2 regions of the Acetobacter tropicalis genome follow, and region 2 is predicted to be linked to the other one. Evidence: riboswitches for the same ligand, from Rfam matches in the RefSeq annotation. Region 2 holds a riboswitch; the other holds the start of a gene.
The links. Region 2 has a riboswitch for S-adenosylmethionine ahead of QWU00_RS04990 (threonine aldolase family protein). Riboswitches for the same ligand answer to the same signal wherever they lie in the genome.

Region 1 (14,903 bases), 450 kb from region 2:
CAAACCTGAATGAGGCAGGCCATGCCAGTTTGCGGGATTGCCTTGAACAGGGCGTGGAAAAAGCCGTAGGCGGTGCTGCGGCCAGTGCCGTACTGGCTAAAGTGCGGGACCGCCTGCTTCTGTTGCAGACAGCCTCCACAGGGAAACCGACTGGCCGCTACAAACAGGCGTTGGAGCAGGAACAGGCCGCACAGGACCGTTTGCAAACTCTTGAAGCGCGTAAAGCGGCGTTGGAGGAAGATCTGGTGGCGCTGGAACAGGCGCGCCGCATCCTGCGGGAGCAGGAAGACCCGGAGCGCAGGACGCATGAAGAAGCCGCGCTGAAAGAATTGCGCCTTGTGCGGGACAAGGTGCTGCGGCTGGATGCCGAGGAACACGCCGCCCGTGCGGCACTGACCGCTGCCATTACGGCCTGTTCAAGCGCGCGGCAGGAACAGGAAAGGCGGCAGGAAAATAAGGTAAGGCAACTGCACCTTGAGCGCGCGTGTGCCGAGAGCCAGCAGACGCTGGATGGGCTGGCGCAAAAGGTGCGGCAGGCCCGGCGATGCCTTGATCTGTGTCGTCAGAAACGGGAACAGGCTGAACAGCATCACCAGCACCGCAGACAGCAGCGTATGGTGGCGGCCCGGCACGCGACGTTGCAGCAGATGCAGGACACGTTGGCGCAGGAGCGGGCGCTTTTGCATCGTGCGGAAGCCGCTTTTGCGCGGCTGGAGCAGGAACAGGCTATTCTGGCGGCTCTGCGTGTGGATGAAGCGAGCATCCAGCGTATGCGCAAGGCCGCGCGGCAGCATGAGCAGGCAGTTGCCTTGCTGGAGGCAAACGCCCCTGTTCTGAGCATGGCCCTGCTGCCCGAAGCAGCGCAGCGCGTGACGTTGAACGGCGCCCCTTGCCGTGAGGGAGAAATACGCCTGACCGCCACCACTACCGTACAGATCGAAGGTGTCGGGCAGTTTCAGATCACACCAGCCCGGCAGGAACAGGACGATGTGCAGGGTAAGGTTCAGGCCACCCTTGCCCAACTGGAAACCCTGCTGCAACAGGCTGGCTGCCAGAATGTTGTGGAGGCCGAGCACCGTTTTGAGGAGCATCGACAGGCGGAAGTTCGTCTGGTGGAAGCGCGTGCTGCCTACAGGGCGACATTGCCAGACGGCACCGATCTGGCACGCGATAACGGCGGCCAGGCGCTTGCGGCGTTGCGCAAGACGATCATGCAAAAGGATGCTGATCTGGCGCTGGCCCGTAAGGAAAATATTGCCGAGGGAGAGGGGGCTACAGTCGACGCTGACGGCGTGCCGCCGTGTGGTGCTGATACGCTCCTGACGCCTGATCAGGCGGCTGAGGCCGAAGACCAGGCCGCGCGCGAGGCCGAGAATGCTCGTCACGCCGAACGGGATGAGCAGGCCGCCTGTGCCGTGCTTCAGGCTGAACAGGACAAAGCGGACGCCGCGTTGCGCGCGCTAACGCAGGCGCTGGAGCATCTTCAGCGTGAGCAGGCCGTGAGCGTGGCGCGGGAAGCAGATGAGGCTCTTGCCCAACGGGCTGAGGAGGCGCAGCGTGCGCAGGCCACCGCACAGGCCCGCGTGGAACAACTGGCGCAGGCTCGGCAGGAGGAACAACCTCTTTCCGTGGTGGAAAGCGGTATCAGACGGCGCGAACAGGCTCTGGATACGGCTCGGACCGCCATCACCCGGTTGCGGGAAGATATTCGCGGGCGGGAAACCCGCGTCCGTCTGGCAGAAGGCGAAGGGGTGGATGAGCAGATAGCCGAGGCCCGCCGTGCGGTAGAGCGCCTGCGCCTTGAACGCGAGGGCTGTGAACGGGAGCGGGCAGCACTTGTGCTGCTGCAAAACACGCTGGGGCAGGCAGAGCGAACCCAGACCGAACGCTATCTGGCCCCGTTACGGCGCACCATTCAGCCAGCTTTTTCGGCCGTTTTTCCGGGTGCCAGCGTGGCGTTTGATACAAGTTTCGGGGTGGAGGCGCTTACACGTCGGCAGGCGGAGGAGTTCAACAAGCTCTCGGATGGCACGCAGGAGCAGATTTCCGTTCTGGTGCGGTTGGGCTTTGCAGAACTGCTGCATGCGCGGCAGGGCAGCAGCATTCTGGTGCTGGATGATGCCCTGAGCTTTTCTGATTCCCTGCGGCTGGAGCGCGTGTTTGATGTGCTGGCTGATGCCGCCACACGCTTCCAGATTCTGGTGCTGACCTGCCGGGCAGAAACCTTTGCAACGCTGGGTGGCAGGGCGTTAACCCTGCAACCCTTGGCGGAGTTTACAGAACCACGTTGAACTGAAGCGCCATAACGGCGGCATCATGGAAGGTGGTGGTGCCGCCGGGGCGGTTGATATACTGGAAGTCCGGCTGAAGGGTCAGCCCGTTGGCCACATGGGCGTTATAGAAGAATTCGTAAATGTTTTCGTGCGACTGCACGCCCCATACCTGCCCCCACTGGTTGGACTGGAAGGGCTGGCCACCAAAAATGGAGGCTTCCTGCTGCAAGGCCACCGTGCGGCTCATGTTCAGCCACTGATACATAACGCCAATGCTGTCCAGCGGGCGGCCCCATGGCTTTCCGGTTTCCAGCATGCCGGTCCAGATATGGTGGGACATGGCGGTGGTTTTGCCGTCCGTCCACATATAGCCAGCCATGGCGATCAGGCCGTTGGTGGGGCCTTCTCCGTTGCGTACAAGCATCTGGTCTGCATGCACCCAGGCGCTGGCACGGCCTGCATGGTAACGGGCAGGCTGGCCGGTTAGCACCCATGGGTTGCCGTTCACGTCCTCATACAGATCCTTGTATTTGGAGTTATCGTAGCTGTACCCGGCCTTGTAATGGCCTACCAGCTTGTCCTTGCCGAAGGACGGCATCCAGCCGATTTCAACCGGGGTTGAAAATTTGCCCAAGCCGTCCTGTGCCCATGCCCAACCGGAAATACCACCGTTGAAGGCATGGGGAGAAACGGCAAACAAACCAGCCATAATATAAGTGTCATTTGTAGGCATGACACGAGCAACAGCACCCAGGTTGCCGGAGGGCCAGTCCCGGTTGCCTTCCGTGTATTTATTAGGGGCGGGGTTACCGCACACCGCCACGTTCATATACATACAGTAGAGGGGGGAGGCGGCAAAAAAGCTGCCAACCGGAATCCAGCCTGCACTGATGTCCAGATGATTATTCAGGAAGGAGTGCTCCCCATACAGATAGACAAGATGCGCCACCACGTTCCCACGCGCACCGTAGATCTGCTGCACACCGCCAATGGAATCACCAATGTAATCCGTGCTCAGGTTCCGCCCGTGGCCGTTCACCACCATCATGTGGGTCCAGAACCCGTCCATAAACTTGGTGTTGGTCAGCTTGCCCCAGTCAACATCCAGTTCCACCCCAACCTGCCCGGCGTTGGTGACCCCCTGCTTGCGGCCCCCCTTGAAGTTGCCAGCCAGTTCTTCATGCACGTCAGCCAGAATATGGATGCCGTGGTCCAGCAGCCAAGGCTGCGCGCCCCACCAGTCCCCAAAGAAATGGTTGTGGCCATAGGGAGCGGAAAACAGTGGACCGGGATCTTCAACAGGGCTGGCTTCATTATTGGCTTCCAGACTGGGCCAGAGCCCGACTGAACTGTTGCCGCCCGTAAGGATCTGGGCATGAGCCTGACTGGAAAAGGCCGAAACAAGCAGACAGGTAAGGGAAAGCGCGCAAAAGGAAGACAGGCCAGGAGAAGAGAGTGCCATGATGTGTTGATTTTTTCTCGTGGATAAAGAAACTTTGCCGAAGAAAGTTTTCGTTTTTGGTTGGGGCGGTGTTCGGATTAAAACATTTTTACATGGTTTGGTTCCCAATGAACGTGTTTAACGGTGAATTTAGGGCGCTGGTCTGCTTTTTTTGACGAGTGATGCGTTGCTGCATCAGAAATAAAGGGAATGACCCCACTCTTATGAGCAAGATTGATACAACCCGCCCGTTTCTGCCGGTGCGTATTGCAGTGATGACCGTATCGGATTCACGCACACTGGAGACGGATACATCTGGCCAGGCGTTGGTCTCTCGTATTGAGGCCGCAGGCCATGTGCTAGCGGACCGCACGATTGTGCGGGATGATGTGCAACAGATTACAGAACAGCTTAGAAACTGGATAAACGATCCTCTGGTTGATGTTGTCATAACCAACGGCGGTACAGGTGTGACCGGCCGGGATGTGACGCCCGAAGCGTTTGAGGACGTCCTTGAAAAGCGCATTGAAGGCTTTGGCGAACTTTTCAGGATGCTATCCTACAGGAAAATTGGCACGTCCACAATCCAGTCACGCGCGCTGGCGGGTGTGGCGAACGGCACCTACCTGTTTGCGCTGCCCGGTTCCACGGGTGCTGTGAAGGACGGATGGGACGATATTTTGGTGTTTCAGCTTGATAGCCGGCACCGTCCCTGCAACTTTGTGGAACTGATGCCCCGCCTGCGGGAACACCTGAGCGAAGGAGACCACCATGGCTGATGATGACGTAAAACTGCTGATGCTGGCAGGCGACTATGTTGAAGATTATGAAATCATGGTGCCGTATCAGGCGCTCCTGATGCTGGGTTACAAGGTGGATGTGGTCAGCCCCGGCAAAAAGGCAGGGGACAATGTGATAACCGCCATTCATGATTTTGAGGGCGCGCAGACTTACAGCGAAAAGCGCGGGCATAATTTTACGCTCAACGCCACGTTTGAGGATATTGATACCGATGATTACATTGGGCTGATTATCCCCGGTGGCCGTGCGCCGGAGCATTTGCGCATGAATGCTCGCGTGATTGAGATTGTGAAAGCCTTTGCTGATCGGCCTCTGGCAGCCATCTGCCATGGCGCGCAGCTTCTGGCCGCAGCGGATATCATCAAGGGGCGCAAGGTTTCTGCCTATCCGGCGTGCCGCCCGGAAGTAGAACTGGCGGGCGCGACCTATGCCGATATTCCGGTAACGGATGCCGTCACCGATGGCGAACTGGTGACAGCGCCCGCATGGCCTGCGCACCCCGCCTGGCTGGCCCAGTTCCTCACGGTTTTGGGAGCGTCAGTCTCTATTTAGTGCATTGGCATCCCCATCCTGTTGTGCATCATGACGCGTGTTTTTAACAGGATGGAGCCAGTTTTAATGCGTAACGCCGTACCCTGTGCCGTAATCGGGTTTGCTCTTTTGGGGGCAGCCGTTCCGGCATGGGCGCAAACGCCAACCTCCGTTCCGCCGTCTGATGCACCATCCCAGACGCCGCAGGGCAAGGAAGCTACCGCGTTACCGCCCGTCAATACGCCCTTGGTGCTGAAGCAACTGACCATTGAGGGCAACCAGCGCATTCCCTCAAACCGTCTGATGGCGGCAGTGCCCTTTCATGTTGGAGACACCATTTCCCAATCCCGCATTACCGAGGGATTGCAGGATGTGATGAAAGTCTACCAGCAGGAAAATGTGGGCGGAAAATTCCACCAGAACCTCAAGATCAACGGCAAGGACGTGATTGTAGAGTGGACGGTTGAGGAAACAGGCGCTGCTGCCGAGCCTGCTCGTCCGCTCAAGCTGGAAAGTGCGGACTTTACCGGCAACTTGCATATTTCTGGTGCGGCTCTGCACAAAGCGCTCCACATCCAGCCGGGCCAGACAGTTACGCCAGCAGAAGTGCTGAGTGATGAAAAAGCCGTGCAGGCCCTGTATGTGAAGAAGAATATCGGTGTGACGATTGTGCCGGAAGTGCGCTACCCGCATCATGATGATCGCGTGGCCATTACCTATCACGTGACCGAAAAAGCTCCCGACTGATCAGGAGGGCTGGCTGAGGCAGATATACCTGCCCGGCCCGGTGTTCCACACGTTTGTCTAAACAGGTTATGGCAGGCGTGAGGAAGGATTTCCTTCTGACAGGGCAACGGCGTTTCAAGAAAACGCAAACTGGTGCCAAGGCGGCGGCGTCCCTTGGAAAAGAGGAGACGGGCTACTTTGACCGTGGAACTTGTCTCGGGAAAAAACAGGCGAGGGGCCGATGTGGCCCTTTTTGGGCTTAAAAAGCCCCTGCCTTAAGGAAGAAAAGGCCTGCCAGACAGATCAGGCAGGCCTTTCAGTCGTTTCTCAGTATTCGCAGGCGCTGGGACGATTGAGCATGGCCATCAGTTCGCGCCGCGTGTCAGAATTGGTGCGGAACACGCCCAACATGCTGCTGGTAACCATGGACACACCGGGGCGATGCACGCCGCGCGTGGTCATGCATTCGTGGCTGGATTCAATGATAACCGCAACGCCATGAGGTTCCAGCACATCGTTGATGGTGTTGGCAATCTGGGCGGTCAGCCGTTCCTGAATTTGCAGGCGGCGGGCGAAGGCATCCACCACACGGGCCAGTTTGGAAATGCCCACAACGCGGCTACGCGGCAGATAGGCTACGTGAGCACGGCCGATAATGGGGGCCAGATGATGTTCGCAGTGGCTTTCAAACCGGATGTCCCGCAGCAGGACAATCTCGTCATACCCTTCCACTTCTGAAAACGTGCGTTCCAGCAGGGAACGAGGGTCTGTTTCATACCCTTCAAAGAATTCTTCATACGCACGCACCACGCGGGACGGGGTATCATGCAGCCCTTCACGGGTGGGGTCATCCCCGGCCCAGCGCAGCAGGGTGCGAACGGCCTGTTCGGCTTCCGTGCGTGACGGACGGTTATCGTTTTCGGGCAGAGAGTCGCTGCTCATGCCAAGCTCCAGCATATGTCTTGTGGAATGAAGGGGTGGGTCTAATGGATCTGCCGGATCTGAAACGGGCTATCCAGACTGAAGGCCGGAATGGCGATTTCAAACCGGCGGCCTGAATTGAGGTCGCGCATGTGGTAAGACCCACGCATGAATCCGCCGGCCGTGGTGAGGGACACACCAGAGGTATAATCAAACCCGTTCTGCGGACGGATGACGGGCTGTTCACCCACCACGCCTTCTCCATGCACATATTCTGTGCGGCCGGAGGCATCCGTGATGTGCCAGGTGCGTTCTGTGAGTTGCACAGTGGCGGAGCCTGCATTTTCAATGCGAATGCGATACACCCAGCAATACATGTGCTCATCAGGTTCAGACTGGTCGGGTAGCCAGAACACTTGCACACAGACGCGCACATCCTCGGTTACGGCCTCGTAGGCCGGAACTGAAGAGAAGAGTTCGTTCAAGGCGTCTTCCGGATCATGGGACATGGGCGGTGAAGCCGACCAGTCGGACATGGGTTCTCCTGCTCCTGATGCGTGGAATGGCGTGTCTTGTGCACAAAAAAGAGGAAGGCAGTGCCAAAACAGGCTGCAACTGTGCTTTGCCCCTATCATGAACACGCGCAGCAGGGAAGCCGCCTGTGCCCTTTCTGCCACGGCGCGGCAGAAAGGGCGAGTAAGCTCGGTCTGTTTAGCTGCGGGGCAGGGCCGCTACGCCACGGGCCAGATCTTCAATCAGGTCTGCACTGTCTTCCAGCCCGACGGAGAAGCGGATGGCGCCATCGGAAATGCCAAGCCGTGCCCGTTCTTCCGGCCCGATCTTCATGTGGGTGGTGGTGGCCGGATGCGTCACCAGAGAACGCGCATCCCCCAGATTGTTGGAAATGGCGATGAGTTGCAGCGCGTTCATGAACGCAAATGCGCCTTCCTGCCCGCCTGCCACTTCAAACGCCACCAGGCTGCCGCCGCCAGACATCTGGCGCTGGGCCAGTTCATATTGCGGGTGATCCTTGCGGCCCGGATACCGCACGCTGACAATACCCGGTGCCTGCGCCAGATAATCAGCCACGGCGGCAGCATTGCGCGTCATGGCATCCACACGCAGAGAGAGCGTTTCTAGCCCTTTGAGCATGACCCACGCATTGAAGGGAGATAGCGCGTTGCCGGTATTGCGGGTGAAGGGCTGAAGTGTTTCGGTAATCCACTCCTTGGGGCCCAGCACGGCACCGCCCAGAACGCGACCTTGCCCATCAATGTGCTTGGTACAGGAATACACAACCACATCAGCCCCCAGTTCCAACGGCTTCTGGTAAATGGGGGAGGCAAATACGTTGTCTACCACAACCAGCGCGCCTGCCTTGTGGGCCAGATCTGCAATGGCGCGGATGTCCAGCACATCCAGCATGGGGTTGGATGGGCTTTCCAGCAGCACGGCAGCGGTGGGTTTGGAAAGGGCTTCTGCCCATGCGTTCAGGTCTGCCCCATCAACAAACACGGTTTCCACGCCGTAACGGGGCAGCAGGTTGGCCACAATCCAATGGCAGGAGCCAAACAGCGCGCGGGAGGCCACAACCCGTTCACCAGCCTTGACGTGAGAGAGCAGAGCGGAGGAAACCGCGCCCATGCCGGTGGAGGTGGCTACACAGGCTTCCGCGCCTTCAAGGTCGGCCAGGCGGCGTTCCAGCGCGGTAACGGTGGGATTGGCAAAGCGGCTGTACTGATAGTGCTCCACCTCACCCGTAAAGGTTTTGGCGGCCTGCTCGGCATTGTCATACACAAAGCCGGAGGTCAGGAACACGGCTTCACTGGTTTCACCAAATTCCGTGCGTTCCAGGCCTGCGTGCAGCAGGCGGGTTGCGGGGCGCCAGGTGGAAGGGGTCTTGTTTTCACTCATAATGAGGTATCCGGTTCTTTCCTGCTCATGATGGCCTGAAGAGAAGCACGGACAATGAGGTGTTTCCGCTTCAGTCATACTTGCTCATCTGACCGTGGAAACCATGGGACAGGACACGCCTGCCCAAAGCCTCTTTAGCGCGTCTGTTTTACCTCGCCGCAAGCCGGCCGTACAAATCACGAGGGCCCAGCGCGGGAAAATAAAAGCACCAGACAGAAATGGTTATGCGAACTGCTCTGTGTTTCGTCAAGAGTGGAATAGAGCGGCACCAGCGTTGTGCCGAGAGGGAGGCTTGATAAAAACCTTTACAAGCCGCCTCCGCAAAAGAGGATGGCATGAGCGTTTCAAGGAGAAAGCAGATGGATGCGCCCGCCGTATGTCAGGCTCTGGTCTCGTGGGCTTTGACACAGCCCACCGTTCAGGGCGTGGCTCTTGTCGGCTCCTATGCCAGAGGCGCGGCACGTGCTGAGTCTGATATGGACATCATGATCCTGACCACCGCGCCGGAAGGTTATCGTGAAAATGGCGCGTGGGTGCGGGATGTTGCATGGCCAGCAGAGATGGGCCTACCGCAGCAGATACAGGATGAAGGTCACGGTGCGGTCTGGTCCCGCAGGGTCTGGTTTGCGGCAAAAGGGGATGAAGTCGAACTGAGCTTCGGTTTGCCCTCATGGGCAGACACAACTCCACTGGACGGGGGCACCTATCGGGTTGTGTCTGACGGCTGCCGCATCCTGTATGACCCGGCAGCCTTGCTGGAAAAACTTCTCCGCGCCGTGCGGCAGAGCTGAGGAGAGAGAGATGTTCTCTCACCCACTCTGCGCCGCCTGATTGGCGGATACGGAAAAAGCTACAGCAGTTCCTGAAGAAGCGGAATAAACGGCAGATCAGCTTCGGGCATCTGATACTGACCGAGATCTTTTGGAGCAACCCACGCCAGCGCCTGTCCCTCACGCGGTGTAGGGGTGCCACTCCATCTGCGGCACAGATAAAGCGGCATCAGCAGATTAAAGGCACGGTAGCTGTGTGAGGCAAAGGTGAAAGGAGCCAGGCAGGCGCGTGAAACGTCCAGCCCAAGTTCCTCTTCCAGTTCACGGATCAGCGCGGCTTCCGGGGTTTCTCCGGCTTCCACTTTTCCACCGGGGAATTCCCACAGCCCGGCCATGCTTTTCCCTTCCGGGCGGCGGGCCAGCAGAATGCGGCCTTCCTTGTCAATCAGCGCCGCAGCGGAAACCAGAACAAGCCGTCGCACTGTGGCAGGCTCCGGGTTCGGGTGGGTGGTGTGATCCATGTCTGCGCGTGTCATTTCAAAAATCTGCACAGGGTAGTCCTTGCCCCGCGCCACAAACATCTGTTTGTCCGTGCCAATGGGCTTGAACCCAACGGTGGCAAGCACGCGGGCGGAGGCCACGTTATCTTCCGCAACAGTGGCGCGCAGGCGGGTGATATCCAGATTGGCAAAGGCCCAGCGCGCCACGCGGCCTGCGGCCTTGGAGGCAACGCCAGCCCCCCAGTAGGGGCGGCCAACCCAGTAACCCAGTACGCCAACGCGCCCTACCTGTGGCAGGGTTTCAATGCGCAGCCCCACGCAGCCCAGAAAACGGTCCTGCGCGTCCAGAATGGCAAAATGGTAGCCTTCCCGTGCCCGGTGCTGGTCAAGGGTGGAGGCAATCCAGTCATCCGCCAGTTCACGCGGGTAGGGAAAGGGCAGGCGGCTGAGCATGCGCACCACCTCCCAGTCATTGACCAGGCGGTGGAGGGCAGTGGCATCATCTGGCAGAAGGGGGCGCAGCCGGTAGGGCGGCGCCTCAAGCATCAACGAGACGATATCATGCATTTTTGGCGGGTGCGGGTGGAACCCCACATTCTGCCAGCAGCCCCCGCAGGGCGTTGATGACAGGGAAGACCTCCACATTGTGGTCTCCGCCCAGTTCGCGCCATGCGTTCTGTTCCAGTTCCACAATTTCACGGTCTTCGGCAAAAATCCGTTCCGTGAAGGCGACAAGGAACGGCCATGCCAGTTCCAGAACACCCGGCATTTTGGGCCGCTTGACGGAGAGCAGACCAAACGTGCGGTTCGTCAGTTCCTCGGCATCCTGCGGGGTATAGACAATCCACAGGTCCATCACCGGGTCTTCATCGCCCGTCTGGATGCGCAGGGTCTGATACGGATATTCCGTGCGGATGGTCATGACATCGCGGTGCTGGAACTTCTCGGAAGAATCCCGCCGCTCGCCAAAAATCAGCGCTTCACCCAAAGGCTGCTTGCCGCTTGTGCGGGCAAAGGAATAACGCGCTTCCACCAGACCGGCTTCGCGTTTCTGGCCCAGAAAGCGCGGGCGCATCTGGCCCATCTGCTTCATGTGCATGAACTGGTGGTTCATATCCATCAGGTTTTCATGCATGAAACTGTAGTGGCATTTCACTTCTCGCCCGAAGGAGCGGGTCTTGTAGCCAGCGTCTCCCACACGGGCCAGACGCGGAGCGAGCGGAACCGTGTCTGCTTTTTCCGGATCACCGGGGAAGATGAAGATCAGGCCGTCCTGTTCCCGGCAGGGGAAGGTACGCACGCCGTTGGGCAATTTGCCCTTGCCCAGATAAGGCACATCAATGCAGCGGCCTGAACGGCCATAGGCCCAGCCATGGTAACAGCATTGCACGGACTGTCCGTTTACTTTGCCTTTGCTGAGGGGTACCTGACGATGAGCGCAACGATCTTCAAGTGCGAAAATCGGCCCTTCATCCGGGCGGACCAGGGCAATAGGCGTGCCCGCATACCGTGTGCCAATGGTCTTGCCAGGCTTCAGTTCCTTCGACCACGCAACAGGATACCAGAAATCCGGATTGGACCGGATGCGCCGAAGGTCCGTTTTAAGGGGATCCGCGCCGTGCGTTTCGGTTTGGGCTGGGGTATCGGTCTGAACGGTGTGGTCCATCTCGCCTCAATCAAATGAATACCAGGGCTGCGTCACTCTGATGCTGCCGTATCGCGACGCATGCAACCTCATATCACACAAAGAGGCAAGGCGTGGAAGCAATAGCGCGTCGTTAGGCTGTTTTTGGCGTGGGGCGGGGCAGCGGGCCTTCACGCTTCAGACCGTGCCAGGAAATCAGGCTGTCCCCCAGAAACAGGCCCAGCGCGCCCACCGTACAGGCCAGCGCCGCGCCGAACAGGAACACCAGCCAGTTGGCCACGGAAGAGTCCCGCACGCTGCCCATGAACAGGACAAACGCCGCCCCGCAGGAGGCTGCTCCCCCAAGGCCACCGGCCAGAATGGCGGCATCCAGCATCAGGGTGCGGCGGTGCAGGCGCACCAGATGCCGCTCAAGGATCCTGTTGCGGACCATGTCATCATTATCATCCGTCAGCAGGGCGTTGGCCTGTTCTATGTGGTCTGACACGCGCGCCAGCCGCGTATTGAACAGGTTCAGCAACGTTCCGATGCCCGACAGCATGAACACAGGTGTCAGGGCAATCTGGATAATGTGGGCTACGCTATCAACAGGTTCAGCAGCAATACCTCCAAAAACGGGGAGGGCCATAAAGCAGGTTCCTTGGTACTATGGGCAGGCAGTATGAGAAGGAGCTAGCGGCCTTCCGCCAGTTGGGCTGTCAGATCCTCAATGAACTGAAACGCCACCCGGCCGGAGCGCCCACCGCGGGTAATGGCCCACATATTGGCCTGAGCCGCAAGATCCTCATCACTGATGGGAAGGGCGCGTTCTCTCGCATAGGTGCGCACCATGTCAAGGAACACATCCTGCGGGCAGGCGTGAAAGCCCAGCCACAACCCGAACCTGTCAGAGAGCGAGACTTTCTCCTCCGTGGCTTCTGAGGGGTTGATGGCAGTTGCGCGTTCATTCTCGATCATGTCACGCGGCATCAGGTGGCGGCGGTTGGAGGTAGCGTAGAACAGGACATTCTCCGGGCGGCCCGCAATACCACCATCCAGCACGGATTTCAGGGCTTTGTAGTCACGGTCTTCCTTTTCAAAGGACAGATCATCACAGAACAGGATAAACCGGCGGGAGCTTTCACGCAGCATGGCCAGAAGCTCCGGCAGGGTGGCCAGATCTTCCCGCTGAATTTCAATCAGTGCCACGCGGCCCTTGCCGGGTTCGCACGGTTTGCCGTCCACACTGTTGACCAGTGCATGTGCGCCCTTGACCAGTGAGGATTTGCCCATCCCGCGAGACCCCCACAGCATGGCGTTGTTGGCGGGCAGACCACGCGCAAAGTGCTCGGTATTGTCCAGCAGCGTCTGGCGTTGGGAGTCCACGCCCTGCAGCAGGGTGACGGGCACATGCGCCACATGGGCCACTGGCAGCAGCTTTCCCCCTTCCGGATGCCACACAAACGCATCAGCCTTGTTCACGCCCTCAAGGCTGGGGGGCGGGGGGGAGAGGCGTTCAAGCGCTGAGGCAATACGTTCCAGAACAGAAAGCTGGGGTGTGGTCATATCCATCAGTCTGGGGTCCTTACAGCTTACAACGGGGTCTTTGGCCGGAAACCTAAGCCAACATGAGCGTTGAAGAAAGCGCCATTCCGCACACAGACGCTTGACGCGCGAGCAGCGAAAATTATGGTCAGCCACTCTGTTGATGCAACCAGCCTTCTGGAAGGCCCGCCATAATGTCTGATTTCTTTATTTCCACAGCTTACGCGCAAACGGCCGGAGGGGGCGGCGGCATGTCCAGCATTATGTCCTTTCTGCCGTTTGTGGCGGTGTTCGCCATCATGTATTTTCTGCTGATTCGCCCGCAGCAGCAGCGGCAGAAGCAACTGCGGAATGAGCTGAAAACCCTGCGCCGTGGTGATCGTATTGTTACAGCCGGTGGCGTAGTGGGCGTTGTGCAGAAAAGCCGTGAAGACGCTGCCGAGGTGGAAGTTGAAATTGCGCCTAACGTGCGCGTCATGGTACTGCGGGACACCATTACCACGGTCCTGACCAGCACGGCCAAGCCGGCCAATGATGCTGCGCAGCCTAAAAAATAAGCCCAAGGCCTCATAGCCTCGGTACGAAAAAAGCGGGCATGGTCCCGCTTTTTTTGTCTGGCTTTCCCCTTTGTCCCCCTTGGGGCTGCGAGAGTGCGACACCGGCGAGCGTGCCGCCGGGGAATCAGCCGCGCGGGCGGCACTTCCTCCGCAGGGCGGCCCATCCTTTGAATAGGCTATTGCGGCCCGGCATCTCAAAAATCTCGTCTGGCCCATGTGGGTCCAGAATTTCATTGTCAGCCAGCCATTCCTCAATGCCTGACAGAGCGGGCACATGGTAAGGGGTCAGCGTGCGGCCGGGGGAGCGCAGCCGCTCAATAGTTTCAATCAGGGAGCCTGTCTGCTCCAGCAGGTCTGCCACTTGAGCAGGGGTGACGCCCAGATGCTCGGCCAGCAGATCATTCCGCAGTGCTGCAATTTTTGGGCCAGATGATGCGTTGTCCCCTTCATCCGTGCAGAGAAGGACATCGCATTCGGTATCCAGCCGCAGGGAACGGTTGTTGAAATTTGAGGAACCAACCCGCAGGATATCGCTATCAACCACAGTTACCTTGGCATGAACGTAAATGGGCGCGCCTCCCTCCGTTACCGGATGGTAGAGGCGGAAGCGGCCATGCGTGTCCAGCCGTTGCAACGCCTCAACCAGTCTGGCGCGGGCGGTATCCATGGCCACAGGCTCCAGCCAGCCTTCGGCTGAAAGTGGATTGATGACGACTATTTCCGGCCCGTCTTTTTCCGTCAGGCGTTTTGCAATGGCATGCGCCACCTTTCGGGACGCAAAATACTGGCTCTCAGCATAAATGAATCGCTGTGCACGGGCGATGAGGCTCAGATAGGCCCCTTCAATTTCATGGCAGGGGGCTGTGTCTTCCATTTTGGGAATGGTGCGGGCTATGCCCAGCCTTACGGCCTCAAAGGCGGGGGTAAACCCCTCGGGCCAGCATGTATGTCGGCTGGCGGGCAGGGGCAGACAGTCGCCTGTTACGGTCTTCCAGCGGTCACGGGCCAGATCTCCAATGGCGCGGGCTGCTTTTCCATCAAACATGCTGGTGGCGTCGTGCCAGGGTTTCAGCGCTGCGCCATCCGGGCTTTTGCGTCGGGGGTCATGATCCCGATGTGCGCGGGTATCCCATCGCCCTACGGTCATGTCTATTCCGCCACAGAACGCAAGCTGGTCGTCAATGGCGACAATTTTGTGATGCTGCGAGCCCGAGAACGGGTGTTTTCCATCCAGCCGCAAGGTAATGCGGGGGTGCATGGCCCAGCGGGCAAGGGTGCGCAGTGAGCGCCAGCATAGCAG
Region 2 (14,903 bases):
CTATCTTGCCGGAAGCATGATCCGCACTCCCAAAGGAGATGTGGCTATTGAAGACATTCTGGTAGGGGACAAGATTGTCGCGTTTGACTGGAGAAACAACCGAGACATCATCCGTCCCGTTGTGTGGGTTGGAAAAGGGCGTGTTACCGTCAACCCTACCCTGCCGGATGATGAGGCAGGGTGGCCGGTCCGTGTCCTGAAAAATGCTATTGCCGATGGCGTGCCCTACAAGGACATGCTCATTACCTCAGAACATTGCCTGTTTTTTGAAGATAAATTTGTGCCGGTGCGCATGTTGGTCAATGGCGTATCCCTGTTCTACGATAAATCTTTTCCTGTGTACGATTACTACCATGTGGAAACAGATCCGCATTCCGTTATCACCGCAGATGGCATGTTGACGGAAAGCTATCTGGATACCGGCAATCGTGCTTCCTTCGTGCAAAATGGCAAAGTTGCCGTGCTACGTGGGAAAACCCGCTCCTGGGGCACGAACTCCGCAGCCCCTCTGGGGGTGGACCGTATTTTTGTCGAACCTTTGTTTTACAAGCTGAAATGCCGTGAAAACAAAGTCAACGTCACAAATGTGCAGACCGAGACCATCCATATCAGCAATGATCCTGATCTGCTCCTGCTGACAGAAAAAGGCGGCACTATTCGCCCCCTCCGGCGTGAAGGCCCGGTTTACAGCTTCATGCTGCCATCGGACATCACATCCGTCCGCCTTGTGTCCCGCACCAACCGCCCGTGTGACGTGATAGGCCCGTTTGTGGATGATCGTCGCCCTATGGGGGTCGGTGTGGAAGACGTACAGTTGCTGGTGGTGAAAGGCCCTTACAAAATCACCTCTCATCTGCACGCGCGTAAGCCACAGGGATGGTATGAGGATATGGGCGGCAATGGCGTGGCATGGACGGATGGAAACGCCGTGCTGCCGCTGGGCAATTATCTTCTGGGTGGAAAAATAGGTATGCTGTCCCTCAGAATCCAGACCGCAGGGCCTTACCAGATCAAGCTACAGGCAGACACAGGGATAACGGCGCAAACCGTCTGATCCTGCTGCGTTTTATTGCGCGCTTTGCGGGTGGGAACCCGGTGCGGAGGGCAGCTCTCCCTCCGCCCGTGCTTCTTCCAAAGCTTTTTGCGTCAGGCGGGCTTCATTCTTTTTCAGGAACATCCCGCTGGCCACCAGCCCAATGGCGGTCAGCACGCCAATGGCAATGCCGCTGGGGCCGGATACTTCAGAAATCTTCTTGCCCAGCGCGTACGTGCCCAGCGCATAGCCTCCAGCCCAGCAGGTACCCCCCAAAGCGTTGAAAACCATAAAGCGCGGCCATGCCATCTGGCAGGCACCGGCAAGAATGGCCACAAAAACCCGTAGCAGGGAAATAAAGCGGCCAATAAACACAATGGCGCTGCCATGGTGGCGGAACAGATACTGCCCCAGAATCAGCCGGTCTTCTGTCAGGCCAATGCGCCCGCCATACTTTCGCAATAGTGGCAGCCCGACCTTACGCCCGATCAGATACCCGAAATTATCGCCAATCACTGCGCCCAGAATGGCCGCCAGCGCCACGCCCTCAATTGCCAGATGGTGGGTTTTCAGGCTGTACAGAGACGCCGTGATAATACAGGCCTCGGCAGGCACGGGCACGCCCATGCTCTCCATCATCACCATCAGGGTTACAATGCCATACCCGTAATGCTGAAGCAGATGATCCAGATGATGCAGCAGGGGTCTTGATCCTCAGTTCAGGCGCACGCAGGCGCACGGACAACGTTAACCGGTGCCCAAGCCACCGCATTTCCCGCCCAGTATTGCTGGGGCAGGGTGCCCTTGGGTGCTGCGGAGCATGAGGGAAGTTGCCCTATCAGGAAAGGCAGGCTGGTGCATGGCTGTATGTACGGTTTCTGCATCCGTCAGCCCGCCTTGCAGAATCCTGTTGCCAGTTTTTTATCACGGGCGTATAGCGCAAAATAAGAACAAAAATAGAACATATATCGTTCTTCAAGAGGCTCCCATGTCCGAAACCCAACATATCGTGTTTCAGCCTTATTTATGGAAAAATCATACGCTCCAGCCCGGCACTCCCATCGCCTGCCGTAGTGTGGAAGACGGTCAGCGCCGCATGGACAAGGCCCGCGCCGGGCTGCTCAGTCTGGATGGCGCGGTGCTGGTCCGTATGGCGGTGGATGAAGATTTGGGTGACTATGGAGAACCCGAATATCTTGCCACCATGGGCGATATTCCCGGCATGGAAGATGATATGGCCGCCTGAGCGGCATGTTTGCTTCCGCACTGCCTGCGTTGGCGGTGCGGAAAGCTCCCGATGGTTCAGAACTGGTGGCGCAGGGTAAACATGCCGGAGAACGGCGCACCATAATAGGCCTGATCCCAGTAGAGGGAGGTCAGATATTTGTGGTTGGTAATGTTGTTCAGCGTGCCCGTCATTTGCCAGTGCTTGCCCAGATCATAATGCACCATCAGGTCCACCAGTGCGTAACTATGCTGGCGGGTAATAATCTCCCGGCCAGTGGTTGTTGAGGTCACGCCCTGATCACGCCAGATCCGGCCCTGCCATGTCACGTTGGCCCCTACCCGCAAATGTGGCACATACGGCACCTGCCATGTCAGCGCGGCGTGTAGGGTCTGGCGTGGTACATAGGTGCGTACGGGGTTGCCGTCCTGATCATAGATTTTCATGAGCGACCCGCCCGCCATGATCTGGAGGTTGCGGGTAATCTGGCCGGAGATATCAAACTCCGCTCCGGCAGATTGCGCATTGATGGGCTTATAATAGCTCTGCCCGTCAAAGAAGTAGCCAGCAGCATCCGCCAGATGGTTCTGGTGAACATGAAACCCGGTGAGGGAGACATTCAGCCGGTTGTCAAACCATGCGGCTTTTACTCCACCTTCCAGATTATCCCCGTTCACCGGCCCCAGAATCCGGCGGTTCTCATCCAGTTCAGACTGCGGATTGAAGATTTTCGAATAGCTGATGTAAAATGTGTAGTGTTTCAGGAAATCATACGTAAACCCGGCAAAAGGGGAGGGGCGTGTTGCGGAATAATTGCTGGGCACCCCGTAACTGTAACCCGTGCTTTCAGCATGGGTCAGGTTGGCCCCGCCAAACAGATGCGCATTGCGGAACGGGTTGAGTCGTAACACGCCATACAGGCTCTCACGCGTCTGGTTAAAACTGGCGGTTTCATCATACGCGGTAAAAGGCGGCTGGGGGTAATTGCCATTCCATCCTTCCAGCGGGGGCAGGGCCGTCCCCACATCCGCCGAGTAGTTGGACAACTGGCGCGACCGTGCAGACGCCGCATTCACCCCAAACACAAGCTGGTGCGTGCGCCCCCCTATATTGAAGGAGCCTGTGGCGGAAAGATCCCCAATCCATTGGCTTTCTGATCCCGTATAGCGGGAGGGATAGCTATACAGGCCCAGTCCGGTTTCCCGGTCAGGTGTGCCGTAAGTGTAAAACAGGTTGCCATCTGTTTGCATGACCCGGTGGAAGGCATACAACCGCACTTTCCAGTGAGACCCGATCTGGCGGCTGATATCCGCAAACATCTGCGAATCCCGGTTGTTCATGTAAGACCATTTTGCCGCCGAGGACGTCGAGCGGCTGTAATGCGTGGGCGATCCATCCGTATAATACAAAGGCAGCGCGCCCCACATGGAACTGTTGGGGTTGTTCTGCTGCCACACATAGCCCAGCCGTACAGTGGTATATTGGTCCAGATCGCCTTCAACCGTGCCATACACAACGGTTTTTTCCTGAGAGTAACGTTTGAGGTAGGACTCTCCATTCTCATACACCGCAACCAGCCGCCCGCGCAGGCGGCCGGATGCAATAGGGGAGCCGGAAATATCCCCCACCACGCGGCGCTTGGCCCATGATCCCACGGTGCCTTCCACACTGGCCTGAAAATCCCGCGTGGCGCGCTTGCGGGTGTAATCCACCGTTGCGGAGGGATTACCGGTAGAGGACAGCAGGCCATTGGCCCCGCGTAGCACGGTCACGTTGTCATAGATCGCAGTATCAATCGCGCCGGTCTGCGTCCCTTGGGAAAAAGGCAGCCCAATGCCGTCATACTGATAATTGGAAACATCAAACCCACGGGCGGAGATATAGGTGCGGTCCGTTTCCACACGCTGCACGGTTATACCCGTGGCGTGGCCCAGGGCGTCATTGACATTCTGGAGTGTGAAATCATTCAGAAAACGGCGTGTCAGCACCGTTACGGATTGCGGCGTCTCACGCAGTGTCAGCGGCAGGCGGGTGGCAACCGTAGTGGCCTGCACTGTCAGCGAGCCTGTCTGTTCGGACGGGATCAGCGAGCGCTTGCCCAATACATCCACATGCTCCTGCGTTTCCGTTTTCTTTTTTGTGCTGGCTTTGTTTTTCGCCTCGGCAGAGGGACTGTGTTTGCTGGCAGGTCTTTCCATACCGTCCTGCGCACGGGCAGGCATTCCAGCAGCAAAGGGCACAATCATCAACGTGGAAACCAGCAGAACCGCGCGCATTCTTATCCTCATTCGTGAGAGGCTGCTGAACCCCCCGCTCTGCTGGTGGGTGCAGGGGCTTTCAAAACAGCGTCTTGTGTGCGGGCGGCACCGTAGTGAGATAAGGTTAATACTGCAACTGATTCGCAATAACTTTATGGAGGGGACTCTCTCAACCAGAAAGAACAGGGGCCTCGGCAAAACCCCTGTTCAACATTTCAGAAAAAGGTAAGTGTTTCAGAACACCTGCCGCAGGCGAATGGTGCGGTTATCAGCAGTTTCCAGTACCAGCGTCGTGCCATCCACATGCCAGCGGGTCACAGCCTGTTTGAGGTCATTGAAGCTGCGGGAGAGTGCACCGCCCGGGCCCATACATGCCATCATGGTGCTGATCCCGCCTGCTTTTGAGGCTTCCACCCGGCCTTTGGGGCCGAATGTCAGGCCACCAACATAGCGGTTGCACCCATCAGAACCGGAAACCTTGCCCGTTGCATTCACGTCCAGCGTAGGGGCTACCAACGGCGGCTCATGGTCATGGTTCGGCTGGTCCGTTGTGCGGTCTGCTTCGGTAGGGGCATGATTGCTGGCGGCAAGAGGCTTGCCGTTCAGGGTTGTGACAACCCAGCGTGTGTCATTCAGGCTGGCCGGACCTTGTGAATCCCCGCCACAGCCCTGCAATGTGCGGCCCTGTAGCGTTACGCGCACCTTCTCCGTAAAGCGCTGGTTGCTCATGCTGTCCGTGCAGGTGCCCGGTGTCATCACCGCTTTCAGATCCTGGGCTTCATAAATCCGTTCGCCAGAGTCCGTGTGTGCATGCGTCACCGCCCGCACCAGTTCCGGGCTGCCCGGCTGTTGCAGCGTAAGCGTATTCTGCGCCAGCGTCAGATGCCAGAACGGCTCATTGCCAGAGGCCTGATATACGGCACCCGCCGCGTGGGATGACGCCACCGGCTTTGCCTCCTGCGTGGCGCACCCCACCAGGAACCCGGATGCACACAAAGCAGCCCCCGCCACCCCCATGACTCTGATGGAGCGTACGCCGCGCTCCTTCGCGCCACCAGCCCCTCGCCGCACCACGCCCTGTCTGCCAGAAGAAAGCCTGAAAGCCCGCATGATCTCAGTCCTGTCTCGTGTCTGTTCCATCAAACAAGTGTGCCGCAGAACCCGCCCGCTGTTAAGGAAGAGTTTTCTGCCCAACCCTCCAAATGAAAACAGGCCCCGTTCCAAGGAACAGGGCCTGCATGTCGTCTTCTGATCTAACAAGAGATGAGGTTTGATTAAGCATTTCTATTAAGGGACGACCATAAGCTGTTGATGTTGGGTCGTTTAACAAGAGGGAACTGGTTAATTTTTTTTTAGGATATAGTTAACAGAATCGGTTTGCTTTTTAGAAACAAAAGATGTTAGGCAAATTCTGTCCACCCTGTAGCAGGGCTATAGCCTGATCTCGAATCTAGGAAATTAAACAATGGCCTACGTACCGACCGTCACTCTTTATAATTCAGATACTCCTTTTGTAGATCCAGTAACTCTTAGTGCCACAGATGGTACAATCGAAATTGATAGCACTTATAATAACTACCAAATATCTGGAGGTACCTACGGGGCGAATGTAAACATTGACTCTGGTGTTACCCTAGCTATTGGAGGTCAGAGTTCCAATGTATGGAATATTGGATCTGCTGCTCAAGGTTATGGCACTAACGTTAATGTAAGTGGTACTATTACTTTTACGAGTAACGTCAATTTAAGTGGTGGATCTTCTATTAATGTTGAGGACGGTGGTGTTGTTACTCTTGGTCCGCTAAATATGGCGGCTGGAGCATCTGTCGTTGTCAATAATGGCGGTCACTTGATTTTAAATGGCGTAGGAACAACCACCACAGGTATATCCTTCGGCACGGAAGGCGGCACTATTGAAGTCGCTTCTGGTGTGTCTCTTTCTATCCTGTCCAAAATTACAGGCATCAAAGTGGGTGATACAATCATTATTGATGGTGTTACAAGTAACGGCATCAGTGAAACGGATGATGGCGTTTACACCCTGACGCAGAATGGTACGGAACTTCAGGCCACAGGCCGTTTCCAGCCGGTTCTGGCTAACGGTGTAGAAGGCTTTACCGTTTACACGGATGCCAACGGAAACACCATCCTGACGGCAGTAGACTACTCCAACATCTGCTTCCTTGCTGGCAGCATGGTTCGCACCCCAGAAGGCGATGTTGCGGTAGAAAACCTGCGTAGCGGTGACCATGTTGTTGCTCTGGTCAATGGGCAGAATGTCACGCGTGAAGTGGTCTGGACGGGGGTTGCACACGCCAAGATCAAGGCGGACATGCCTGACGATATGGCTGGCTATCCAGTCCGTATTCTCAAGAACGCGTTCGCTGAAGGTGTTCCCTACAAAGACATGCTGATCACGGCGGAACATTGCCTGTTCATTGATGGCAAGATGGTTCCGGCCCGTATGCTGGTCAATGGTTCGTCCATTTTCTATGATCGCTCCATCACGGATTATGACTATTACCACGTTGAAACGGCCGAGCATTCTGTGCTGACGGTTGATGGGATGCTGACTGAAAGCTACCTGGACACCGGCAACCGTGCTGCTTTCGTTTCCAACGGAAATGTTGTGTCTCTGGGCCGTGCCAAAAGCTGGGCAGAAGATGCCGCAGCCCCGCTGGCCGTCAGCCGTGATGCTGTAGAACCCATTTTTGCAGCTCTCGCCCAGCGTGCATCTTCCATTGAAGGTCGTCGGGAAGAAACCCAGACCTACACAATGACCACGGATCATGATCTGCACTTGATCACCAACACGGGCGCAATCATCCGCTCCGTGCGTGAAAAGGCAGGCCGCGTTTCCTTCATGCTGCCTACCGGTGTGAACAGCGTGCGTCTGGTGTCCCGCTCCAACCGCCCCAGCGATGTGATCGGCCCGTTTGTGGATGATCGTCGTCACCTTGGCGTGCTGGTCGGGGAAGTGAGCGTTGTGAATGCGGATGTCACCCACAACGTGACAGCACACACGGACACGGAAAACCTTTCCGGTTGGTATCCTCTGGAAGGTGCTGACTACCGCTGGACCAATGGCAACGCAGAACTGCCGCTGGGCAAGGCTGTTAACGGAATGGGCATGCTGAGCATCCAGATTGTGGCTGCTGGCCCCTATTTCTCTGAACAGAAAATCGAAGGTCAGTCTGCTCTTCAGGCCTGAACTGTCAAAGATCGTTTCTTCCCTCATCACGGGGGGAGAAAGTGACAAAAAAGCCCTCAGGAACCTGTGTCCTGAGGGCTTTTTTCTGGCTTCGCTCCAGCCTCACCCCATCAGCATCTCGGCCCGCACCACCTGTACGCCTTCGGCGCGCAGCTTGGCTGTCACGTCATCCGGTGGCGTTACGGCGCTGGCGCAGGCATCGGCCACCACGCAGGTTTCAAACCCCAACGCCATGCCGTCCCGTGCCGTGTGGCTTACACACACATCGTATGCTAGTCCGCACACAAAAATGCGGGTTATGCTGCGTTCCTGTAAAAACCCTTTCAGGCCCGTGGGGTTCTGGCCAGCGTTGTCGGCAAAGGCGGAATAGCTGTCCACATCCTGCGCCATGCCTTTGCGGAATATCGCCGTAAGGGGCTCTGGCCGCAGCAGGGCAGCCAGTTCCGCGCCCTCCGTGCCCTGCACACAATGCACCGGCCACGGTCCGTTCTGGGCCGGGAAGGAGCAATGATCCTGCGGGTGCCAGTCCTGCGTGGCCACCACGGCCTGAAAGGGCAGGGCGGCCAGCCGGTTCACTACTGGAATAATCCGGTCTCCATTGGCTACGGGCAAGCGGCCGGAGGGCAGAAAATCGTTTTGCAGATCAACAATAATCAGCGCGTCCTGCGGGCCTGCACGCATGGTTCGGTTCCTTGGTTAATGCTGTGACACCTCCGCAGGCTACCCGCCCTTGGCCCCAAGGGAAAGATCACGCAGGGCCGGGCGGAAACGCGGCCATGTTCGGGCTTATGTTGCTGTTTTGCCCCCTGTGGTGTTTATGGAACACACAACATACCAGAGCAGGAAAGACACACGCAGGACCATGAAGATTCAGGGCTACAATTTCTTCTGTGACATGCCCGAGGATATGCAGTATCTGCGCCGGGAAAGCCCCGATGAACGCTTCATTGAAGAAAACATGATCTTCATCCTGCCTGACAGGTTAAGAAAATTCCGGAAAAACCTGTGGCATGTTCGCAAGAACGCCGGGGCAACGCACGTCTATATCCCGCTCTTTCGCGTCAAGACCCTCCTGGCCAGCGAGGCCGCAGCCGGTGCGGTGCCAGAAGGGTATGAAGGCCCGTTTGATGTGTTCCCCTTCTACGCGCATACTTCCAAACGCCGCAGCCGCTCGCTGGATTACTATCTGCTGTTCATCTTTCGGGATAAAACGTCCTTCGTGAAGTGCAAGCTTCTGCTGAACGCTACTGGCGCAGTCTAGAGCGCGCGTTTCAGGCAAACGGGCAAGAAGGGCTCACCCCTTCCATCAGTCCTGCCGCCAGTGGCAGGGCCGGTCCGCGATGCGAGGCGCTGCCTGATTGCAGCCATATGGGGGCTGGCTCCATGCTGCCTGTGGCAACGTGAATGCAAGTCCGGCTTCCGCTCCGCAAAGTGGCTGTTGCGGGCCGCCCGCGCTTCTGCTACTGCACCGCCCAGACATCAAGAGTCAGGCCTGTCGCCTGACACCAACCTGCTCCCGGCAAGGTGGTGCCTTCACAAACGTGAAGGGATGTGGCCAGACCGGCAAAAACGGGCATAGTCACACACTCATCTCCTCGCTACCGGAGCCGCACGTCAGAAAGGACCATGAGTGTGAGCCAGCAATTTGCAAGTGACAACTACGCCGGAATCTGCCCGGAAGCGTGGCAGGCCATGCAACAGGCCAACGAGGGCTCTCTCACCGCCTATGGCGAGGATGAGTGGACAACCCGCGCCGCCAACGCCTTCCGCACCCTGTTTGAAACAGATTGCGAGGTCTTTTTCGCCTTCAACGGCACCGCTGCAAATTCGCTGGCGCTGGCCGCGTTGTGTCAGTCTTATAACAGCGTAATCTGTTCTTCTTTCGCCCATGTGGAAACGGATGAATGTGGCGCGCCGGAGTTCTTCTCCAACGGCTCCAAGCTGCTGGTCGCCCGCACGGAAAACGCCAAACTCACCCCGCAGGATGTGCGCACGCTTGCCACCTGCCGGACAGATATCCACTACCCCAAGCCGCGCGCCGTCACCATTACCCAGCCCACGGAAACGGGCGAACTCTACACGATAGAGGAAATTAGCGCCCTTTCCGCCACCTGCCGGGAACTGGGCCTGCGCCTGCACATGGATGGCTCCCGCTTCGCCAATGCCTGCGCCGCCCTTGGTTGCACCCCGGCCGACATGACATGGAAAGCAGGCGTGGATGTGCTGTGTTTTGGCGGCACAAAGAACGGCATGGCCGTGGGTGAGGCCATTCTGTTCTTTGACCATGCTTTGGCCGAAGGGTTTGATTACCGCTGCAAGCAGGCCGGGCAACTGGCCTCCAAAATGCGCTTCCTGTCTGCGCCGTGGGTTGGCCTGCTGGAAAGCGGAGCATGGCTGCGTAATGGTGCGTATGGCAATAGCTGCGCGCTCCGTCTGGCCCATGCCGTGCGTGACGTTCCGGGGCTGGAACTGATGTTTCCGGTGCAGTCCAATGCCGTTTTCCTGCGTGCGCCGGAAAAGGTGTTCATCGCCCTGCAGGAACGCGGCTGGCGCTTCTATACCTTTATTGGCGGCGGCGCGCGTTTCATGTTCGCGTGGGATGCAGACCCCGCCCGTGTGGATGAACTGGCGGCTGATCTTGCTGCCTGTAGTGTATGATCTCAGAGCATTTACTCGCCATCCAGGCGTTTTCCATGTCGGCCCTGCCGCGCCTGGATATTGTGGCTACCGGCGTGTTTGCCATCTCCGGCGCATTGCAGGCAGCCCATGCCCGGCAGAACCTCGTCACCTTCGCATTCTTTGCGGCGGTTACAGGCGTGGGTGGTGGCACGGTGCGAGACCTGCTGATAGGCGCACCTGTTTTCTGGATGCACGCTTCCACTCCACTGGCGGTCTGTTTGCTCATGGCCATGCTGGTGTGGTTCACGCCAGCCCGCCTCTGGCCCCGTCACGCCATAGACTGGTTTGATGGTATGGGCCTTGCCGCCTATGCCGTTTATGGGGCAGCCAAGGCACAGGCTTACGGCATCCCTTGGGTGCCTGCCGCCATTATGGGCGTGGTCACCGCCTGCATGGGCGGCATCTTCCGCGATGTCCTGGCCAATGTGCCTTCTATCGTCATTCGGCCCGAACTATACGTAACGGCGGCGGCTCTTTCCGCTGGCAGCTATGTGGGGCTGACCGCCTGCGGCCTGCCCATGGTGGCCGCCACAGGCATCTCCTTCGCCGCAGGTTTCCTCCTGCGTGGCGCGGCCATCCGCCACGGCCTGAATCTGCCGACTTACCGGCGGTAGAAAACCGGTCAGTAAGCTCCGCTCACATCACTTTTTGCAAGCGTGCGGCGGCCGGGTTCACGGCCGCACGCAGTGCGTCTTGCACCGCCTGTTCGGAAAACTGGTCCCGCACAAACTGCCGCCCAGCCTTGGAGGCCGTTTTGTAGAAAGCCTCCTGCTCGTGCGCAGCCACAATAAGCGCAGCCAGCGTTTTTGCATCCTGCCCGATCAGGTTTTGCAAAGTCTGAGGCAGGAACAGACCTTCTGCCGCTACAGGCGTCATGACACAGGGTAGGCCCGAAGCCAGACTGTCCAGAACCTTCCCTTTTATACCAGCACCAAAGCGCAGCGGCGCCACACTCAGGCGAGCGCCATCAAATACGCGGGTTAGATCCGGTACATGGCCCACCACGTCCACGTTACGTCCCGCCAGAACCCGTATCGTGTCGGGCATTTCAGCACCAGCCAACACGCAGCGGATATGAGGAGCTGTAGCCCATACATGGGGCATAATTTCGGTTACCAGCCACCGTGCTGCGTCAATATTGGGGGCATGGCCATAATTGCCTACAAAGATAACTCCCTGCCGGCGCGCATAGGCTGGCACACGGGGGCGGGCAGTTACAGCCCAAGGTACCACATGGACAGGCATATGGGGCAGCATATCGGCCAGCAGCGCCGCTTCCTCCGGTGAGTGGCTGATCACGGCGTCCACCTGCCGCATGGCGCTGTATTCTGTGTCTTTCATACGCCGGGCCTGTGCCAGCAGTTCCGGGCGGCACTGTACCTGTGCCTGCCGTGCCAGCCTGACAAAATGCAGATCGGCCACACTGTAAAGGACGCGTCCCCGTTTCTGGAATTGGCGTACCAAGCCAGTATAGCGTGCAGCGGTTTCCACCCGATGCAGATAAATAACGTCAAAGCTATCAGCCTGCCTGCGTAGCACATCTTCCACAGAGGAATAGAAAGGTGCGGTCATAACCTGCACGTGTGGCAACGTTTTCAAAGTGCTGGTCCCTTCCAGCATCTGGTCTGCGGCCACAAAGCTGATCTCATACCCCAGAGCAGCACAGGCCCGTATGTGGGAGAGTACTGCGCAGGAGCCCGCATCCCGTCCTGCGTCAGGCAGTCGCGTATCAATAACCAGCATACGCTTGCGGCGAGTGGGGGCAGGGGTTGCCGCCCGCCGTTGCCGTGCTGCAGAAATACGGTGCGCTGCCATACCGCTCTGGTGTGCGGCGCGTGCGCTTTTCAGGCGCTCGGCCTGCGCCAGTAGAAAGTGGAGCACATCGTCCTGCTGTGGTTGCCCTGCGGCGGCGGCCACAGCCTCTTCCACCGCTTTTTCCACTGTGTGGTCAAACGCAGTGGCCGCAGGCAGCACATGGGGTTTGCCCAGTAATGCGCCATCCTGTTCCCGCCGTATTTCAATCACATGCTGCGTGAAAGGGGAAAGACTGGCAGGCAGAAGCACGTTGAACCCGCACCGCTCCGTGGGGCAGGCCCCAGCCCGTTTAACATCCGGGCGCAGACCATTTGCCACAAGGGTCGTCAAAAGCTGGCCATTATCCAGAATCTGCAACGCGACAGGTTCATCCGTTTTTTCAGGATTATAAGCCCACCCGGCGATGTTTTCATGACTGACACAGTCCACAAACCCGTTCAGCGGCCCGCTGGGCTGCACGGGAATAACGGTATGCACGGGGCTGTGCGCGGCCATATCCATTATCCAGGGGCTGTGCCCGATAGCAGCGTTATCGTCCGTGCGGCGCACTTCCAGCACATGCCGCACAAAGGGGCTTAACCCTCCGGGAATATCAAAACTGAACCCGCAGTTATCGCCTACATCCGGACGCGCCTGATCGGCCACCGCTTCTCCCAGCACTCTGCCGTTATCCAGAATGCGCAGGCGTACCGGCGTCCGGCTATTGGGCATACGGGCCCACCCGCGCAGATGTGTGCGGGTGGCAACGTCCAGATAGCCTTCCAGAGGTCCCGTCGCAGGGGGAGTCTGCGTCTCCTGTGTGTTCAGGCGGCGGCGAATGATCTCCAGCGTCTGGCCTTCTTCCACACGGGGCGCGCAATATGTGGCGGGGGTTGGCAGAGCATCCGGATAAAGCCGGGCATAGTCAGCCGCATTGTGGAACATCCCGCGCGAACCATCATCTACAAAGGTCTCGGATTCCACACCATTTGCCAAAATGATGTCGTGCTTTTCCAGTTCAATATGGAAATAGGCCACTTCATCCATGGCCTCTGCCTGCACAATGGATGTTCCGTTTACCAGATGCACTGCCGGCACCAGAACCTCATCCAGATACATGGCATGCAGCGGAGAAACAGCCAGATCCTGCCGGGGCAGCGCATGGCCGTGCGCATCGCATCCCAATGCGCCAGCCTTGAACACCACAGGCAGCACATCTCGGTTCCCCGTAGCAAACTGCCCGGAATAGGCGCGCCGCCCAATCCAGCGGATGGGTTGGTACCCATTGAAACGGGTTTTGACCAAATCTCCAATTTTCAGAGCTTCAACCCCAACCTCTCCGGCATCAGTCTCAATAAGCGTGCCACGACAGTAACAGGGTGTTCCTTCTTCAAGGATGTATTGCTGGTTGCCGGAATCCCCATAAGTCTCCAGTTTGAAAGAAGAACCATGTCCTTTGATTTTCAGAAGGCTTACAGCATTGGTAACGTAGTTGGTGCTGTAAAGGACACCATCCTCTATGCTTACCTGGGCTTCATCCATAGGGAGGGTGAGGATAGCCCCTTCGTCAATCGTAACATTTTCAAAATCAGCGTCCCCAAGCCCCAATGTGGTGCCTGAGGTAATTTCAGTATTTTTGATGATGCTGCCACCTCCAACGTCTAGAGACGCGTTCACGAGCGTCAGATCAGAGGCACTGGCATTTTGCATTTCGAGGGATGCATTGGAAAAGGTTTGCGAAGAGACACTTGCTCCAGATGTCAGATCTTCTAGTGCTCCGTTTTCAAATATGTCTCCGGTGGTGGTGGTCCCACTGCCGCCAAGATAGAGGCTTGCTCCAGACAAATAGGTGTTGGCGGAAATAACGGCGTTCGGGTCATCGTCTATATTGGCCAGAGCGTGGCTGCCTATAAACGTATTATGGTCTATTTCTCCAGAGACGGAACGGTTCAACTCCATCCCCGCATCTGTGAACGTGTCGTGACGAACAATAGTTGGAACCGCACCAGAAGAGGTAAAAACACTGGGCTGCTCTACATAAAGGTTAGCCCCGGAGAGAAAGGTGTCATTGGTGGTGGTGCCACCCCATATTGTCTCGGTCGTCCCGTTGGAGAAGGCATTGCTGCTCGTTATGCCGCCATCAACCCCGATCTGTGTGCCGGATGAGAAAACACTGTTTTCAATTTTTCCGCCCATTCCCGCAGAAAGCTGCGTGCCGGATGCTCCAGCATCCAACGTGAGGACCGTGCCGGATTCAATCACCAGAGACGAGGCTGATCCACCACTGGCAACGTGAATGTTCATCAGAACGTCAGAAGCACTATGGCTGGTGTCTGTGGTTGCTGCTGTCAGAACGCCACTGGCAAGGCGCCCGCCCGATAAAATATCAACTTCCGTCTGATCCTCGCCAGACGCTGTGTATTTTATACTCGACAGCGTCCCGTAATTCTGGATCTCCGTAGCGCTGGTCAAGGTTAAAGAGTTGATGACCGTATCGGGCGTAATCAGAAGTTCAAGAATGTCATCATCAGGGTTGGGCAGATCAGACAGATCAACAGTTTGAATGGGGGCACTGCCTGACATGAAGCCCATCTGCTCAATCACGTCATTATCGGTGGTGACCAGATACCCAGCGCTGCTGCCGGTAACATTGCTGGCCGAGGCACCGGGTTCGGCAAAAAAGAAGGCTCCGCTTTCAACTGT

Region 1: it holds a riboswitch for S-adenosylmethionine, as region 2 does, so the genes downstream of both, metZ (O-succinylhomoserine sulfhydrylase) here and QWU00_RS04990 (threonine aldolase family protein) in region 2, are expected to answer to the same signal.

The regions. Positions count from the first base shown of each region.
Region 1 covers NZ_JAUYUW010000001.1:649,281-664,183, reverse strand. Annotated here, with positions in the region: gene QWU00_RS02960 (AAA family ATPase) at 1-2,291, shown strand, start outside; gene QWU00_RS02955 (carbohydrate porin) at 2,275-3,735, opposite strand; gene moaB (molybdenum cofactor biosynthesis protein B) at 3,939-4,493, shown strand; gene QWU00_RS02945 (DJ-1/PfpI family protein) at 4,486-5,067, shown strand; gene QWU00_RS02940 (POTRA domain-containing protein) at 5,134-5,793, shown strand; gene folE (GTP cyclohydrolase I FolE) at 6,100-6,714, opposite strand; gene apaG (Co2+/Mg2+ efflux protein ApaG) at 6,756-7,229, opposite strand; gene metZ (O-succinylhomoserine sulfhydrylase) at 7,405-8,607, opposite strand; SAM riboswitch at 8,721-8,800, opposite strand; gene QWU00_RS02920 (nucleotidyltransferase domain-containing protein) at 8,943-9,398, shown strand; gene mutT (8-oxo-dGTP diphosphatase MutT) at 9,458-10,444, opposite strand; gene QWU00_RS02910 (aromatic ring-hydroxylating oxygenase subunit alpha) at 10,437-11,543, opposite strand; gene QWU00_RS02905 (DUF2721 domain-containing protein) at 11,656-12,150, opposite strand; gene QWU00_RS02900 (ATP-binding protein) at 12,195-13,067, opposite strand; gene yajC (preprotein translocase subunit YajC) at 13,238-13,603, shown strand; gene QWU00_RS02890 (phospholipase D-like domain-containing protein) at 13,728-14,903, opposite strand, start outside.
Region 2 covers NZ_JAUYUW010000001.1:1,103,197-1,118,099, reverse strand. Annotated here, with positions in the region: gene QWU00_RS05030 (Hint domain-containing protein) at 1-1,054, shown strand, start outside; gene QWU00_RS05025 (DedA family protein) at 1,067-1,678, opposite strand; gene QWU00_RS05020 (hypothetical protein) at 2,022-2,279, shown strand; gene QWU00_RS05015 (TonB-dependent siderophore receptor) at 2,336-4,534, opposite strand; gene QWU00_RS05010 (META domain-containing protein) at 4,751-5,626, opposite strand; gene QWU00_RS05005 (Hint domain-containing protein) at 5,982-7,727, shown strand; gene QWU00_RS05000 (nicotinamidase) at 7,830-8,408, opposite strand; gene QWU00_RS04995 (hypothetical protein) at 8,590-8,988, shown strand; SAM-I-IV-variant riboswitch at 9,199-9,308, shown strand; gene QWU00_RS04990 (threonine aldolase family protein) at 9,354-10,385, shown strand; gene QWU00_RS04985 (trimeric intracellular cation channel family protein) at 10,421-11,020, shown strand; gene QWU00_RS04980 (Hint domain-containing protein) at 11,043-14,903, opposite strand, start outside.